DNA from 4 places in the Exiguobacterium sp. s194 genome. Region 1 is predicted to be linked to each of the others. Evidence: riboswitches for the same ligand, from Rfam matches in the RefSeq annotation. Region 1 holds a riboswitch; each other region holds the start of a gene.

Region 1 (4,427 bases):
TTCACTGACCGTCGCGAGCGCAATGTCGCGGATGGTGGCGGCATCTTCTGGCACGGCTTCTCGAATCTTCATAACGGCATCCCCCTTTTGGCCAATCTAGTAGTAACATTCCCCATCGGCAAAAAAATATCCTGCCCGTTCATTACTTTTTGATGTCGAAATGAAGGAAGACGTTATTTTCCATTTTGTGTCGGGTATAAGAGTATCAATGCCAACTTACAAAAAGGAGTGTTACCATGGAACCGAAACTACAACACGATCCACAAGTCGAGCAAGCCAATCATCCGAACCGTCAGTTTGAACAAACGAACACAGGAGGTCCAAAAATCACAGTCGTGACCGGGATGCTCCTCGGCGCCCTCGTCGGCGGCCTACTCGCCTTACTTAGCACGTCAAACCGTGAGAACACGAAACAATCGTTCTCGAGCGCGAAGTCATCGGTCGGCGGTCTCGTCGATACGGTCAAACAAGACCCGGCCGGAACGGCGTCACAAGTCATCGGTCAAGTGAAAGCAGCGAGCGAGGTCATTCAAGACGTCGCGACCGACGTGCAAAACGTCTATGAAAAAGTCGCCGGTGAAGTCGACACGGTCAAACAAGACGTGAACAAAGTCGTCGGGACGGCGCAAGAAGCGAAATCGGATTTACAATCGATCGGCGAGAAAGTCGTCGAAGCGAAAGATACGGCACTTGGCAAAGAGAACTCAACAACTGAAGACAAGCCGCAAGCCTAAAAAAAACGACCTTTCGAGTGAAAGGTCGTTTTTCTATGCTTATGCGAAACGTTTCGCGCCTTCTTCGAGCACTGCCGCTTTGTCCGTTTGCTCCCATGGGAGTTCAACGTCTGTACGACCAAAGTGGCCGTAAGCTGCTGTCTGCTTGTAGATTGGGCGACGAAGGTCGAGCATCTTGATGATGCCGGCCGGACGGAGGTCGAAGTTCTCACGAATGAGTTCGACGAGCTCAGTCTCGCTCAATTTGCCTGTGCCGAACGTATCAACCGCGATCGATACCGGGTGAGCAACACCGATTGCGTAAGCAAGTTGAACTTCTGCTTTGTCAGCAAGTCCCGCTGCAACGAGGTTTTTCGCCACGTAACGAGCTGCATACGCTGCTGAACGGTCAACTTTGGTAGGATCTTTACCTGAGAACGCGCCGCCGCCGTGACGAGCGTATCCACCGTACGTATCGACGATGATTTTGCGTCCTGTGAGGCCTGCATCCCCTTGTGGTCCACCGATTACGAAGCGGCCAGTCGGGTTGATGAAGTATTTCGTGTCCGCGTCGATGAGTTCAGCCGGGATGACTGCATCGATGACGTGCTCTTTCAAATCAGCTTGGATTTGCTCGAGCGTGATGTCTTCCGCGTGTTGTGTCGAGATGACGATTGTGTCGATGCGAACTGGGTTGTTCGCTTCGTCGTATTCGACTGTCACTTGTGTCTTACCGTCTGGGCGAAGGTAAGCGAGCGTGCCGTTCTTACGAACTTCTGCCAAACGACGTGACAATTTGTGAGCGAGTGAAATCGGGAGCGGCATGAGTTCCGGCGTCTCTTTTGTTGCGTAACCGAACATGAGACCTTGGTCACCAGCACCGATCGCATCGATTTCTTCTTCAGTCATTTGTCCTTCACGAGCTTCGAGCGCTTGGTCAACACCTTGCGCGATGTCTACCGATTGCTCATCGATCGATGTGAGGACAGCACAAGTCTCTGCATCGAAACCATATTTCGCACGTGTGTAGCCGATCTCACGAACAGTTTCACGAACAACTTTCGGGATATCCACGTAAGTTGATGTTGTGATTTCACCTGCTACGAGCACGAGACCTGTTGTGACAGACGTCTCAGCCGCAACGCGGGCGTTTGGATCTTCAGCTAAAATTGCATCCAAAATCGCATCTGAGATTTGGTCACAAATTTTATCCGGATGTCCTTCCGTGACGGACTCCGAAGTGAAAAGTCGACGGTTCAAGTTTGCCATTTCGAAAAACCTCCTATAATAAAGGGTGATGTGTGGACGGTACTCGTTCCCCTTACGCGTTGCTTTGGGACGGTAATGAAAAAAACCTCTCGCCATGTTCAAATGGGAAAGGTTGAATCGTTCTTCCTTACCCTCTTATCGTTCGAAGCTTACGCTTCGCTTCAGGATAGCACCTTTTCCGAATAACAATGAAAAATCGGACGGTTGCTGGGCTTCGTAGGGCCTTGTTCCCTCCACCGCTCAGAATAAGAGTATCCGTTACGAAGACCATCATATAAATGACACCCCGTTCTGTCAAGCGTATCGACCGAATTCGTCAAACTTTTCACAAACGGTCAAATAGTTATGTTTGTGAAATATCAAACATTTTTTTGTCCGTTTTGGTTTTTGTACTATGACCTGGTACAGAATATGTTAGAATGACAATGTAAGAAAGCGCTTACTTTAAAGGGTAAAAAATGCTTGTTTTTGATTAGTATGTCACATATAATAAAAACGTCATACTGATTAAACGCGGAAGTATGCGGATTTCATCCACATCTATTTAGGGGAAAGGTGGGATTCAGGATGGCGACAACGCTCCTGAAAATCGAAGAATTAATTAAAGGTGCCGACATGATGCGGAACTTGACGGTTCCAGAACTGGTGGAAGAAGCCATTCGCAACGGTGAAGGCGTACTGACGAAAGACGGGGCTTTATCGGTCAGTACCGGGAAATTCACAGGACGGTCACCGAAAGACAAATTCGTCGTGCAAGATGAAGTCAGCAATCATTTAGTAGACTGGGGTCCAGTCAACCAACCGATCGCGGAAGAGAAGTTCACCGCGCTACTCGACAAAGTGTTGACGCACCTCGAAACGAAAGACAAGCTCTATTATCTCGAGGCTTCTGCGGGGGCAGACGAGCACTATACGCTCCCGGTCCGTGCCATCACGGAATACGCGTGGCACAATTTGTTCGCCAAACAGTTGTTCTTGCGTGAATGGCCGACGAAAGGTGCCTTCGAGCCCTTCACGGTCATCTATGCACCGAGTTATAAGGCCGATCCATTCATCGACGGGACGAACTCCGAAACGTTCATTCTCGTCTCATTCGCCAAGCGGACCATTCTGATCGGGGGAACAGAATACGGCGGTGAGATTAAAAAATCGATTTTCTCGGTCATGAACTTCTTGTTGCCGGAACAACATGTGTTATCGATGCACTGCTCGGCGAACGTATCGGACGCCGGCGAGACGGCCCTTTTCTTCGGTCTATCGGGAACTGGGAAGACGACACTGTCGGCCGACCCGGAACGCCATTTGATTGGGGATGACGAGCACGGTTGGTCACCCGACGGCGTCTTCAATATCGAGGGCGGTTGCTACGCGAAGACGATCAATTTGTCGCGCGAGAACGAGCCGGAAATCTACGATGCCATCCGTTTCGGCTCATTGATTGAGAACGTCGTCTTAGACGAGAACCGGGCACCGGATTATAAGAATATCTCGCTCACCGAGAACACACGGGCCGCCTATCCGATTCAATTCATCGATAACGCGATGCTTCCGTCACGGGCCGGTCATCCGAACACGATCGTCTTCTTGACGGCCGATGCATACGGGGTATTGCCTCCAATCAGCAAATTGACGAAAGAGCAGGCGATGTACCACTTCTTGTCAGGGTATACGTCAAAACTCGCCGGCACGGAGCGCGGCGTCACTGAACCACAGGCGACGTTCTCGACCTGCTTCGGGTCACCGTTCTTGCCGCTCGCACCGGAGCGCTATGCGGACATGCTCGGTACGCTGATTGAGAAGCACGACGTCGACGTCTATCTCGTCAACACGGGTTGGACCGGCGGCGCGTACGGAGAAGGATCACGGATGAAGCTCGCCTATACACGGGCGATGGTGAACGCGGCGGTCAACGGCAAATTGCGTGACGTCGAGACGACGCGCCACGACATTTTCAATGTCGAGATTCCACGCCACATTGACGGCGTGCCAGGCGACGTGCTCAATCCGCGGGACACATGGAAAGACGGAGCGCGCTACGATGCCGAAGCAACGGCGCTCGCCCGGAAGTTCCAGGACAATTTCAAACGATTCACGAAAGCGAGTGAGGCGGTCGTTGCGGCCGGACCAATCATCGTATAACGAAAAATGAGACGATTGCCGATTCGGCAGCGTCTCATTTTTTTGAGTTGGCGAGCATCCATTCCATCGCCGCATCGGTCGTCTTCCATTTTTCCCAAAACGGGAGTTGATGGGCGAACGGGACGACCCAAAGTTCGGCCCGCTCCCCCATCCGTTCCGCTACCGCCGTCGCATGGCGCAGGCGGACTTGTTCATCATCGGTGCCGTGAATCAACAACGTCGGTGCATCCCATTCCTTGTAGAGCGGCGAGCGCTCAACATAAGCGGCACGGGCCGCTTCCGGGTCGCCCCCGGTCATACGGCGCA
Region 2 (4,427 bases), on a different contig from region 1:
CATCGTGTTCAGCTTGTGATTCGGCAGTCCAGGATACAGTTTTCTCGACAGCTTGACGGTACAGCCGTACTCGATCGTCGGAAACGTATATAAATCATATTTGGCGATCGCTTTCTTGAAAGCGCCCATATCAAATGAGGCATTGTGCGCCATGACGAGGTCGACATCCCGCAGCGTCGGATAGAGCTGTTCAAGCACCTCGGGTAAGGCTGGAGCGTCCCAGACGTCGCTCGGCCGGATGCCGTGGACGCGGATATTGCCTGCGTCAAAGTCTTCTTCTGGATTGACGAGTAGTTGGTTCGTCTCGATGATTTCACCGTCGACGAGTAGGCTCCAGCCGACAGAGCAGATGCTGCGACTATCGCGGTTGGCCGTCTCGACGTCGATGGCAAGAATTGAATGTGACATAATCGGTCCCTTTCTCATAAAACAAGTATAAAAAAAGTCTAACATATCGTTAGACTAAAAAGCGATTATGCGGCCACGAGGTTGCGACACGCCTCGGCACAGCGGAGACACGCTTCGGAACAACGTTGGCAATGGTCATGCAAATGGCGGCCACATTCGACGGCGCACGTGTCGCACACCTGGGCGCAGAGTGCAGCAATCGGTTTGGTGAAAGCCGAATCGGTCTCGAGCGCGTTCAAGGCGAGCGCACACACTTCCGAACATTCTTTCGTCAGCCGGATACACTCGGCGACCATCAATAAATCCTCTTCTTGTAAACATTTTGAGAAACAGTGATTGCTTGCCCGCATACAGTCGATGACGGCTAAAATGGTCTCTTCGACAGAGGCACGATCCATAGTAAGTCCCCCTTAGAATAATGATGTCTTACAATCATTACCCGCTACCAGGTGACTTAAACCGGGCGGAGACGCAAAAAAGTCACCCCTCAAATGAGTGGTGACTTCCATAATGGAGCATAGCGGGCTCGAACCGCTGACCTCCACGCTGCCAGCGTGGCGCTCTCCCAGCTGAGCTAATGCCCCGTTCGAAAATTATTATATCATCCTAGTAAAACATTTGGCAATGGGTATTTTTAAATTTTTTTGAACAAAGTTTAATCGGGCGTAAACGTGGGAAAATCATGGGTAATGTTATTCTACGAAAGCAGGTGTTATCTATGGAAATGATTTTACTCGCACTCTTACCTGCCTTGATGTGGGGGAGTATCCCACTCATCGTCTCGAAAGTCGGCGGCAAGCCGATTCAACAGTTAATCGGGACGACGATTGGGGCGATGGTGATGGCGGTCATCATCGCACTCGTCTTCAATCCGGAGTTCACGACGCTCGCAATCGTGACCGGCTTCATATCTGGTGTGTTCTGGGCACTCGGGCAATATTTACAGTTCCAGTCGTTCCAAATTTTAAGTGTATCGAAAGCGATGCCGATCAGCACCGGGATGCAACTCGTCGGGACGTCGTTGTTCGGGGTCATCGTGCTCGGCGATTGGAAGACGACGACCGAGTTGTGGCTCGGCTTTTCTGCGCTCGTGTTGATTATCATCGGGGCGGCACTGACGTCATACCAACAACAAAAAGATGGCGATAGCAGCGGCGCCTTGAAGAAAGGTTTGCTCGTCCTGCTCGTGTCGAGTATCGGTTATGTGACGTATGCCGTCTTGACGAACTATTTCGAGGTCGACGGCATCACGGCCATCTTGCCGCAGTCGGTCGGGATGTTCGTCGCGGCGCTCTTGTTCAGCCTGCGTGAGAAAGATGTGAAGAAGTTCGACCCGAAGACGTTCAAAAACATTTTGGCCGGTCTCGCTTGGGGGATCGGGAACTTCGGGCTGTTCGTGTCAAGCGGTGAGGTCGGCATCGCGACGTCATTCGCCTTGTCCCAATTGAACGTCGTCGTGGCGACGCTCGGCGGGATTTATCTATTGAAAGAAGAGAAGACGACGAAAGAACGGGTCTTCGTCTTTATGGGAATCGGGCTCATCGTCGTGGCCGGATTCATGCTCGGGATTGCCAAGAGCTAAAAAGACGGGTCAGACGACCCGTCTTTTGTTTACCAGGCTTGCTCGATGAATGCGTCGCGCCCAGATTTCTTCCGGTCCTCTTTATAGTGGGCCGGATTTTTTTTATGGAAGTCTTGATGATATTCCTCGGCCGGATAGAACGTGTCGGCCGGTAGAATCTTCGTGACAATCGGCTGTTTGAAGCGTCCGCTCGCCGCGAGCGCGTCGCGACTCTGTTCTGCTTTCACGCGTTGGTCTTCCGTATGATAGAAGATGGCCGGCGCATATTGGCTGCCGCGGTCTTGGAACTGGCCGCCGTCATCGGTCGGGTCGGTCTGAATCCAATATAGTTCGAGCAGTCGTTCATAAGCGAACAGCGTCGGGTCGAACGTGATCTCGACGACCTCATAGTGTCCCGTCGTCCCTGTCTTCACTTGTTCATACGTCGGGTCATTGACGTGACCTCCCGTATAACCGGATACGATTGACTCGATGCCAGGTTGTTCCTCGAACGGCGTCACCATGCACCAAAAACAGCCGCCTGCGAATGTTGCTTTTTCCATTAATAAGTCCCCCTCATGTTCATTTCCAAAAAAAAGCGCCCATGTCATCGACATGAGCGCTCTGTCATATCGGCCAAGGCAAACTGCCTTGCTGGAAGTAGCACCTTGCCGAAGCAGGTTGCTGTGAAGTCATAGAGCCAGGTCTCTCGTTCACTCGAGATATCGATATGTAGTTGGTGAGAGCATCATACCATCAGATTTGAAGCGGCGTCAACGGTTTGGTTTGCGTCGAAGTTGGACCAAGGTGGCGCCGAGAATCAAGATGACGAGGACGATGGAGAGCGGTAGCGTATACGGAGCGTCCCCGGCATATAGCTGTAAGAAGAACAAGGCAAAGACGGACAATAAGACGAGAACGTACGAACGGTTCATAGTAACCTCCCTTTTCTTTCAGTGTACCAAGTTACATATTCGTTGGCGAACGAAAACAGGAAATCATGTGGCGATAGCGAATACCATCGAGTGACCAAAGGAGGAATCTATATGACTGAACCAAACACATGTTTCGAACTCGATATCGAGACCGCCCATCGCGGATATAAAGAAGGAACGTTCACGGCGCGTGACGTGACGGCCTATTATTTGACTCGAATCGCCCAGTTGAACGATAAGCTGAGAGCGGTCATTCAAGTGAACCCGGACGCCTTGTTCGAGGCCGAGGCGGCCGACCGGGCGTTTCGACGAGGTGACCGCTTGCCGTTGCTCGGCATCCCGGTGTTGATTAAAGACAATGTCGAGACGGCCGGATTGATGAAGACGACGGCCGGGGCCGTCGCCCTCGCGCATCACTTCGCCGGCCGGGACGCCCATCTCGTCCAAAGCCTGCGCGCGAGCGGGGCCATCATCCTCGGGAAAGCGAACTTGTCCGAATGGGCCAACTTTTTGACCGAGGGCATGCCGAACGGCTGGAGTGGGGTCGGTGGCCAGACGCTCAATCCATATGGGGACAAGCTCGATGTCGGAGGGTCGAGTTCAGGTTCGGCGTCAGCGGTCGCGGCCAACTTGACGTTGCTCGCCGTCGGCAGCGAGACGAGCGGCTCGATTATCCACCCGAGCGTCCATAACGGAATCGTTGGTATCAAACCGACCGTCGGGTTGATTAGCCGCAGCGGCATCATCCCGATCTCCCGGTCGCAAGACACGGCCGGCCCGATGGCACGGACACTCCGGGATGCGGTGCTCGCCCTTGAGGCGATGGTCGGGGAAGATCCCGCTGACCCAGCGACGGCGCATCTTCCGGCCGGTCCGCCTTACCGGACTTGTCTCGATGAGCGGCAAGCAGTCGGGATGCGTGTCGGCGTCGTCAAGACCGATTTGTCGGAAGAAGAGCAGGTGCTCTACGACGAAGCAATCGCATTGCTGAAACAGAGCGGCATCGAGGTCGTCACCGTCGAACTGCCGTCGAAAGCAGGGCTCGACCAAGGGGATATCCTGTATCATGAGTTCAAGCTCGGAATCGAGGCGTATCTCGCCTCGACGAAGCTCCCGTATGAGACGTTGTCGGATTTGATTAATTGGAACAACAGTCATCCGGAGACGATTCCGCACGGACAGAAGACGTTCGAGAAAGCGAACGAACAATCGGGTCGCTTGATTGAGGACGCCTATTTGATGCGCCGCCTCGACGACGTCTATCACGCCAAGACGGACGGCATCGACCGATTGTTGGCCGAGCAGGAACTTCATGCGCTCGTCTTGCCGCATGACCACAATTATGACATGGCGGCGAAAGCCGGCCATCCGACCGTCACGATCCCGTATCGCTTGAAGGCGAGCGGGGCCCCGTTCGGTCTATCATTCACCGGGACGAGCTATGCCGAACGCGACTTGATTCGTCTCGCCTATGCGTTCGAGCGTCACGTGACACGTCCCGTCCCACCGTTATAAGAACGTTG
Region 3 (4,427 bases), on a different contig from region 1:
CGTGATGAGCGTCACGTCGATATCGGCCCGATCGAGCTCCCAGACGGTGAGGCGTGCCCCTTGCAGGAGCGGTCGCGTCTCACAGGCGAAGACGTTGAAGGATACGCCACGTTCTTTTCCGACGTAAAACGGTGCGAGCGCCGTGCCGTAACGCGATGTCGCGATGGCACCGGCGTTGCAAATCGTCAATACGTTCCCCCCGGCCGGCAACACCGTCAGTGCATGCTCGCCGATGGCCCGGTACGTATCGACGTCCCGGTCGTACAAAGCGATGGCGCGGCGTTTGATTTCCTCGGCAATCGCCTCAAAATCATCCCCGACATTTAAATCAAGGAGCGATTCAATCACGTTTTGCAGATTGACCGCTGTCGGCCGGGTCGCAATCAAGCGGCGTCCGACGAGGTCGAGCCGACGCGTGAAGTCCGGGTCATCGACTAACCGTCCCGCTTCTTTGGCGAGGACGAACGCCCCGAAGTAAGCGATGGCCGGTGCGCCGCGGACTTGGAGCGTCTCGATGGCATGTTCGGCCTGTTCAAGCGTCTCGATTGTCACGTAACGCTCTTCATGCGGCAACAACGTCTGGTCCAATACGATGAGTTCGTCTGTCTGTGAATGGAAACGGATGTTTTGGACCGTCATACGCGCACCCCCGACAGGAGTGTCACCAAGTCGTCAATCGATTCGACGCTGTGTCGTTCTTTAATGAGCGCCGTCCCGAGGGCGAGCGCGTCACGTTTTCGTTCGAGCCGCGTCGCTTCCGGCAATGTCTCGAGATCGGCGACACCGGCCAGTCCGACGGCACGGCGAATGAGTTCGCAACCGGCGTAGCCGATCGTGTCGCTGAAGACCGTCCGCAACAACTCGTCGACGAAACCATCCGTATTGAATGGCTCGACGGCGCGCTCAAAATTAGCCCGAAACGTCTTCTCGAACGTCTCCCACACCGTCAAGACGTCCGTGAAACGCTCGAAGCGTTTGAGCGGGTCATAGAACGTCGACAGCGTCAAATGGGCGATGATTTGGCCGAGGTCGAAGCCGAACGGTCCGTAAAATGCGAACTCTGGATCGATGATTTTCGTCTCTTGTTGAGTCGCGAAGATGCTGCCCGTATGTAAGTCTCCATGCAGGAGTGCCTCATGTTTCGTGACAAACCCGACTTTCAATTTCGTCACCTCGATCTTGAGCGCCTGGTCTTGCCAAAGGCGTTCGACATCTGCTCGCAGCGCCGTCTCGATGTTGTTCGACTCCGCGTCTTTGAACGGATCGGTGAAGATGAGCTTCTCGGTGATGTCACACAGTTCCGGGTTGTAATAGTCACGTTCAATCCGCTTCTTCGCGATCGGTCCAGCTGCGTAATCCGACGTCGCAAACAGCGTCTCGCCCAAAAATTCACCGACATGACGGGCGAGTTCCGGGTAGCTCTCCCCGTTCAAATAGCCGGTGCGGACAATCTCATAATCAGATAGATCTTCTATAATCGTGTAAGCGAGTGTCCGGTCGCTGCCAAGGACAGCCGGGACGAACCGAGGCGCGACAGTCGCAAACTCACGGAGTGCCAACTGTTCAATCCATGCCCGCTCGAGCGTGAGCGGCCAGCTCTCACCGACGACTTTGGCGTATGGGAGCGCTTGTTTGACGATCAGGCGCTGTTCGCCTTGGCGAATCCGAAACACGAGATTCAAGTTGCCGTCCCCGATCTCCTCGCACTCGGCGATTCCTTCTTGCAAGTATCCTAATTGACGGACGTGCTCGACGACGGTCTGTTCTGTAAATGGTTGATATGACATGATGTTTTCCCCTTCCTGTACGTTGCCCACAAAAAAAGCCCCTTTCTCCGCGAGAAAGAGGCACAGCCAAAATGGTTGTTCCTCTCATCTGTCAGACATTCGTCTGGTGGATGTAGCACCGTGCCTAGTGGTCGGTTGCTGCGGCGTCATCGGGCCAATTCCCTCTGCCAACTCGCGATAAGAGTGTGTTATTCGATTCGGTGAACTTATGTGATGAATATTACGGACTCGACGTCACGATTGTCAACGTCATTTTCTCGACGCAACTCCGTCTTTTTTTGTGCATATATGGAAACAACTTCCCAAAATATTTTTTTTGGAAAAAAAGGAATTGACGACGTGATGATTCTGTGCAAAAATTCAATTAAATTTCACAACTTCAAATCACATTCTTATCAAGAGCAGACGGAGGGACGAGCCCGATGATGTCGCAGCAACCGACCAGAGATGGCACGGTGCTAATTCTTGCAGCGAAAGCTGAGAGATAAGAGTTCATTTTTTATGATGACCTCTTGCCTCGGCATGGGGTCATTTTTTGTTTGCCTGGAAGGAGGAACCATATGAGTATCACTGCCACATATGAAATCAAACGAACGGACGCGGTCGCGACCGTCGCCGACAAAATCGCCCTCGAGCTGACGGTCGGTACTTGGACGGAGCTGCCTCACTTAGAGCAAGAGCAGTTACAGGCGTACCGGGGTGAGGTCGTGTCGACCACACATACGGATACGACGAGCCGCTTCACAATCCGCTACCCGTTACATAATGTCAGCCCTGACTTTTCATCCATCTTGACGACGACGTTCGGGAAACTGTCCCTCGACGATTCGATTCGGTTAATCGATTTGACGTTGCCCGAGACGCTCGCCCCTCATTTCAAAGGCGCCAAGTTCGGGGTCACTGGAATTCGCGAGTTACTCGGTGTTCATGATCGCCCGCTCGTCATGAGCATCTTCAAAGGTGTCATCGGCCGTGACCTCGCGTTTCTCGAGCAGCAACTCCGCGATCAGTTCGCCGGAGGCATCGATATCGTCAAAGACGACGAGATTTTATACGACAACCCGCTCACCCCATCGCTCGAACGGGCCCGGATCGGAGCGGACGTCATTCAAGCCCACTTCGAGGCGACCGGGAAACGTGTCCTCTACGCCATCACGCTGAGCGGCCCCGTGTTCGGTCTACGTGACCAGGCGCTCCGTCTTATCGAGGCAGGTGCGACAGCGCTCCTGTTCAACGTCTATACGTACGGTCTCGACGCACTGCGCGAACTTGCGAACGATTCAGACATACGCGTCCCCATCTTGGCACATCCGGCCTTTGCCGGCGCCTTGACCGGATCAATCAGTCATTCGCTCTTACTCGGTAAACTCCCACGCCTCGCCGGGGCCGATTTAACGCTCTTCCCGTCTCCGTACGGCTCCCTCGCGACACCGCGTGACGAGGCGTTCACGATTCGTGACCAGAGCGCCGAACCGCATTGGTCGAAACCGATTTTACCGGTCCCGTCAGCCGGGATTCATCCAGGACTCGTCGCCGATATCATTCGTGATTTCGGGACGGATGTCGTCATCAACGCCGGCGGTGGCATTCACGGACACCCGGACGGCGCAGCCGCCGGGGCTCGTGCTTTCCGACAAGCGATCGCTCACGTTCTCGGCCAAACCGAAGGACAGACGGACGAGCTCGATACCGCGTTGAAGGCGTGGGCGTCACGATGACGGTCCATATCCTCTGCGACTTCGACGGGACGATCACGGCGGAAGACAATATTATCGCGTTGATGAAGGCGTTCGCCCCGCCGGCTTGGGTCGAGTTGAAAGATGCGGTCCTCGAGCAACGGATTTCGATTCGCTCCGGTGTCGGTCAACTGTTTCAACTATTGCCGAGCGCAGATGCCCCGGCCTACCGTGATTATTTGTTGGAGCGCATCACGCTCCGCCAAGGGTTCCCGGCATTTTTAGAAGAAGTTCGGGCCCATGGCTGGAAGTTTGACGTCGTCAGCGGCGGGATGGACTTCTTCGTGCAGCCGGTCTTGGACGGGCATGTCGCCCCCGAGCATATCTACTGCAACGTCGCCGACTTCTCCGCTGAGACGGTCACCGTCGCTTGGCCACACGCTTGCGATGAACAATGTACGAACGATTGCGGCTGTTGCAAGCCGACGCTCGCTCGTCGCATCGTCAATCCCGCCGACCGCTTGATCGTCATCGGCGACTCAGTGACCGACTTCGAGGTCGCGAAGCGTGCCGACTTCGTCTACGCACGAGGTCAACTCATCACGCTCTGCGAAGCGGCAGGCATCCGTTACGCACCGTTCGAGACGTTTGACGACATCACCCATCACTTGAAGGAGGTGGTCGTATGAGCCTTGCGACACGTTGGCTTGAACTCGCCGACATTAAAGACGAACTCGCCGCCCGCGACTGGTTCCCCGGAACGAGTGGGAATTTGGCGATTCGCGTTTCCGACGATCCGCTCGAATTTCTCGTCACGGCGAGCGGACGCGATAAACGAAAACGAACACCGGAAGACTTTGTTCACGTCGATGCGGCCGGACGCTTGATCGGCGAACAGACAGGAAAACCATCCGCCGAGACGCTGCTCCACGTTGAAGTGTTCAATCGGACGGACGCGACGTGT
Region 4 (4,427 bases), on a different contig from region 1:
TGCCGTGACGGTCACCGTATTCACACATACAAGCTGCAGTTCTTCCCGTAAGACGATCGATTGGTTACGTGAGCAGAACATCCCGTTCATCGAGAAGAAATTGACCGACCAAGGGATGTCGTTCACCGAGTTCAAAGACATGCTCCGCCTCACCGAGAACGGGACGACCGACCTGTTGTCCGTTCAAAAGAGCGTGTACAAACAAGCCGCGGATCAACTTGACGAGATGTCGCTCCGTGAGCTGTACAGCTTCGTGGCATCGCATCCCCAGATTTTGAAGAGTCCGATCGTCGTCGATGACAATCGGATTCAAATCGGGTTCAGCGAGAAAGAGATTCGCACGTTCATCCCGCGCCATGACCGCATCGCCGAATTGAAACGATTGCTCGACAACAAGTAAGAGCCCTGCCGAAGCAGAGCTCTTTTTGTTATGCCTTCTTGAGTCGGGCCGCCAAGCGGTTGCCGAACGATTGAATCGATTGGACGAGCAAGATCAAGACGAAGATGGTCACATACATGACCTCCGGCTCGAATCGGAGATGCCCGTACTGATAGGCGATATCACCGAGTCCACCTGCCCCGACGAGTCCGGCCATCGCGGTCGCCCCAATCAAACCGATCGTCGCGATCGTCAAACCGAGCACGATTGAGGAGCGGGCCTCCCGAATCAACACGTACCAGATGATTTTCCGGGTCGAGATGCCCATCGCCTCATACGCCTCGACGACGCCGCGGTCGACCTCGAGCAGTGCCGACTCCATGAGCCGTGCGATATATGGCGCCGTGAACACGATGAGCGGCAATAGCACACCTTGGACGCCGATCGTCGTTCCCATGATGAAGCGGGTGAACGGGAGGATGAAGAACAAGAGAATGATGAATGGGATCGAACGGACGACGTTGATGACGCTCGACAAGATCCCGTAGAAATAACGGTTGGCGAGCCGGCCGTTCGGTCGCGTCAAGACGAGGAGCGTCCCGAGCGGCAGTCCGATCAACGTCGAGATGACGAGCGCGATGCCGGTCATCGTGAGCGTCTGGATCGTCCCCGTCCAAATCAAGTCACCCCAATTTTCCCAAAACTGAAGCATGGTTCGTCACCTCCTTCACTTTCACACCGCTCGCCTCTAAGAAACGGACGGCTTGGTCGGTCTGGCCCTCATCGCCGTCCAAATGGACGAGCAGATTGCCGACGAGACCGCCTTTCAACTTTTTGATACCGCCCCCGATGATGTTCGGCAGCAAACCGAACCGTTTCGTCAACTGGGCGAGCACGGCCTGTTCACTTTGATGGCCGATGAACGACAAGTTGACGAGCGTCCCGTGCGTGCTCAATTCGTCGACGACCTCTTTCGGGACATCGAGGTTCGTTTTCAAGAACTTGCGCGTCGTCGCATGCTGTGGGTCCGAGAACACCTCGAGCACGTCGCCTTCTTCGATGATCCGGCCGGCCTCGATGACGGCGACCCGGTCGCAGATGCGCTCGATGACTTCCATCTCGTGGGTGATCAAGAAAATCGTCAGCCCGAGCTCGCGGTTGATGTCGAGCAACAGGTCGAGAATCGACTCGGTCGTCTCTGGGTCGAGCGCGCTCGTCGCCTCGTCGCTGAGCAGGATGTCCGGCTCGTGCGCGAGGGCACGGGCGATGGCGACACGTTGCTTCTGTCCACCCGACAGTTGCTCCGGATAATGGCTCCGATGGTCGGTCAATCCGACAATATCGAGATATTTGTCGACGCGTTCACGGATTGTGCGCTTATCGAGCCCTTCGAGACGGAGCGGGATGGCGACGTTCTCTTCGACGGTCGCCGTCTTGAGCAGGTTGTAATGTTGGAAGATCATCCCGATGCGATGGCGCAACTTCGAGAGCCCGCGCTTGTCGAGCTTCGTGATGTCCTGTCCCTCGATCTCGACTTGACCCGACGTCGGGCGTTCGAGCAGATTGATCATGCGGATGAGCGTGCTCTTGCCGGCACCGCTTCGGCCGATGATGCCGAAAATCTCGCCTTTCTCGATTGTGAGCGAGACGTCGTCGAGTGCGGTGACGGCACCTTTGTTCACGGTGAACGTCTTGGTGATGTTTCGAAGTGCGATCATAGGCCCTCCTTAAAACGCCGGGACGATTGAGCCGTCGAACGTCTCTTCGATGAACGTCCGGACCTCGTCCGAATGGTAGTACGATTTGAGCGTCTCGACGACTTCATCATCCTTGTTGTCGGTGCGGACGACGACGTAGTTCGGATACGGGTTGTCGACCGTGTCCTCGTGGAACAACGCGTCCTCGTTGATGGACAGGCCGGCACCCATCGCAAAGTTCGTGTTGATGGCCGCGAGAGCGACTTCCGGGAGCTGGGTCGGGAGCTGTGACGCCTCGAGCTCGATGAATTCAAGGTTGAGCGGGTTCTCGGCGATGTCGCGTTTCGTCGCCTTGTCCGTCAAACCTTCTTTTAGCGTGATGAGACCCGCTGTCTCATAGAGACGGAGCGCCCGCAATTCGTTCGCCGGGTCGTTAGGGACGGCGACCTTGTCCCCTTCTTTCAAATCTTCGATGTCGGTCAACTTCTCTGAGTAGAGACCCATCGGGAAAGCGACGGTCTTGAACACGTCGTCGATTTTATAGCCTTTATCGGACTTTTGCAGTTCTAGGAATGAGAGCGTCTGATAACTGTTCACGTCGAGGCTACCCTCGGCGAGCGCCGTGTTCGGCGTATTATAGTCGTTGAACACTTTGATATCGAGTTCGAGGCCGTCTTCGGCCGCGAGTTCTTTCACTTTCTCGGCGATCTGTTGGTGCGGCCCGCCCGTGACGCCAATCGTGAGCGACTCCGTGCTGAGCGCTTCGCTCGCGTCCGATTGTCCGCATGCTGAGAGCGCGATGGCGGCGAGTAGTGATGTTCCTGCAAGTACTGTTTTCTGTTTGATGTTCATTTGTTTTCCTCCTCCAAAATGAAAGCCCGCTACTCATTCAGAGTGGCGGGCACGACAAGTCAAAGTCGGACACGCTCATCTCCCAGACGATTTCGTCTGTTGGAATTAGCACCATGATCATTACGATCTGGTTGCCGGGTTTCACAGGGCCAGTCCCTCCACCACTCTTGATAAGCAATCGGTCTATTAAGTTGTTATCATCTTACTTTTAATTCTTTTAATTGTAAATAGATAATTGTAAATTTTCAAAAACTATTTTCAAAAAGTCTTTATCGAGCGGTTCCGGCAACTGTTGCAGCTCGGTCTCCGTCATGACGGAGTCGACCAGTACCGGGATGTCGCTCGACTCGACCCCGAGCGTCTCGAGCGTCGTCGGGGCACCGAACCGTTTCAACCAAGCCTCCAAATAAGGGGCATCGGCCGAGCGCCGCAACCGCTCTTGGACGATCAGGCCGAAGCCGACCTTGTCTCCGTGCAAGAATGAGTGGGTCGACTCGAAGCGGCTGAGCGCATTATGGACCGCATGGCCCACGGCGACGCGTGTCCCGGCGTCACCAAATCCACCGACGGCGCCGCCGATGGCGAGCACGTGATCGACCGCGAAGCGGACGTCGTCACTATACGACTCAAAAGCGTGCTCGCTCAATTCAAGTTCGACGAGACGCCCGCACTGCTCGGCCAAGACGAGTCCGGTGTTGACGCCGGCGTCAGCTGAGCTGTCACCACTCAAATAACGGGCCTCGTAAAACTTCGCGACCGTGTCGATGACACCTGCCCGAAAGTATTCATATGGTGAGCGCGAGATGACCCGTGAGTCAACGATGACCCGTTCGATGACGACGCGGAACATGTCGTAGCGGTCGTAGCTCCCGTCCTCCTGATAGACGACGCTGAGCGGTGTGAACGCCGCACAGTTCGAGGCGAGCGTTGGGACGACGATGAGCGGGACGTTCCGTTGATAGGCGACGAGTTTGGCCGTATCGACGAGCTTGCCGCCTCCGACGGCGATTAACACGTCGGCGTCAAACGGTTTGAGCCGTTCGACTTCCGAGTCCGTGCACTCCCCGCTGAACCTTGTTGCCGGATAGTCCGCGATGGCCGGAAAGATGGCTCGGACGACGTCATACCCGTTCTGACCGTGCAGGACGTGGGCACGGCGGCCGTCGACTAAGTCATCAAGACGGTCGAGCGCGTCATCGGCGTGGTCATATTCAAGGACGGCCTGACGAATCATGCCCGCACCTCCTCATAGGCGGCAAACAACCGCTCGATTCGTTCGACGGCCTCGTCAATCTTCGGTTCCGGTGAGACGAGACCGAAGCGGACGTATCCGTTCCCTTCCGAACCGAAGAAATAGCCCGGGGTGACGGCGACACCAGCTTCATGCAGCAGTTTCCGCGAGAACGACTTGGCATCACCCTCAGGCACTTTCGCCCAGACGAAGAACGAGCCTTCCGGCGGTTCGACGGCCCAGCCGGCTCGGTTCAACCCGTCGATCA

Evidence for each region. Region 1 has a riboswitch for S-adenosylmethionine ahead of metK (methionine adenosyltransferase). Riboswitches for the same ligand answer to the same signal wherever they lie in the genome.
Region 2: another riboswitch for S-adenosylmethionine. It lies ahead of msrA (peptide-methionine (S)-S-oxide reductase MsrA); the one in region 1 lies ahead of metK (methionine adenosyltransferase).
Region 3: another riboswitch for S-adenosylmethionine. It lies ahead of KNP85_RS06985 (2,3-diketo-5-methylthiopentyl-1-phosphate enolase); the one in region 1 lies ahead of metK (methionine adenosyltransferase).
Region 4: another riboswitch for S-adenosylmethionine. It lies ahead of KNP85_RS07880 (MetQ/NlpA family ABC transporter substrate-binding protein); the one in region 1 lies ahead of metK (methionine adenosyltransferase).

What each region holds. Positions count from the first base shown of each region.
Region 1 covers NZ_JACSLT010000002.1:365,781-370,207, reverse strand. The annotation lists gene KNP85_RS03775 (GNAT family N-acetyltransferase) at 1-72, opposite strand, end outside; gene KNP85_RS03770 (hypothetical protein) at 237-734, shown strand; gene metK (methionine adenosyltransferase) at 774-1,982, opposite strand; SAM riboswitch class I at 2,115-2,234, opposite strand; gene pckA (phosphoenolpyruvate carboxykinase (ATP)) at 2,550-4,121, shown strand; gene KNP85_RS03755 (alpha/beta hydrolase family protein) at 4,156-4,427, opposite strand, start outside.
Region 2 covers NZ_JACSLT010000005.1:112,360-116,786, forward strand. The annotation lists gene KNP85_RS07595 (3'-5' exonuclease) at 1-408, opposite strand, end outside; gene KNP85_RS07600 (four-helix bundle copper-binding protein) at 474-806, opposite strand; tRNA gene KNP85_RS07605 (tRNA-Ala) at 920-992, opposite strand; gene KNP85_RS07610 (GRP family sugar transporter) at 1,127-1,990, shown strand; gene msrA (peptide-methionine (S)-S-oxide reductase MsrA) at 2,020-2,532, opposite strand; SAM riboswitch class I at 2,597-2,698, opposite strand; gene KNP85_RS07620 (hypothetical protein) at 2,743-2,904, opposite strand; gene KNP85_RS07625 (amidase family protein) at 3,016-4,419, shown strand.
Region 3 covers NZ_JACSLT010000004.1:262,975-267,401, forward strand. The annotation lists gene mtnA (S-methyl-5-thioribose-1-phosphate isomerase) at 1-639, opposite strand, end outside; gene mtnK (S-methyl-5-thioribose kinase) at 636-1,787, opposite strand; SAM riboswitch class I at 1,869-1,971, opposite strand; SAM riboswitch class I at 2,177-2,278, shown strand; gene KNP85_RS06985 (2,3-diketo-5-methylthiopentyl-1-phosphate enolase) at 2,348-3,505, shown strand; gene KNP85_RS06990 (2-hydroxy-3-keto-5-methylthiopentenyl-1-phosphate phosphatase) at 3,502-4,152, shown strand; gene KNP85_RS06995 (methylthioribulose 1-phosphate dehydratase) at 4,149-4,427, shown strand, end outside.
Region 4 covers NZ_JACSLT010000005.1:162,947-167,373, reverse strand. The annotation lists gene KNP85_RS07895 (Spx/MgsR family RNA polymerase-binding regulatory protein) at 5-400, shown strand; gene KNP85_RS07890 (methionine ABC transporter permease) at 429-1,091, opposite strand; gene KNP85_RS07885 (methionine ABC transporter ATP-binding protein) at 1,063-2,097, opposite strand; gene KNP85_RS07880 (MetQ/NlpA family ABC transporter substrate-binding protein) at 2,107-2,928, opposite strand; SAM riboswitch class I at 3,001-3,105, opposite strand; gene KNP85_RS07875 (iron-containing alcohol dehydrogenase family protein) at 3,146-4,162, opposite strand; gene KNP85_RS07870 (aminotransferase class I/II-fold pyridoxal phosphate-dependent enzyme) at 4,159-4,427, opposite strand, start outside.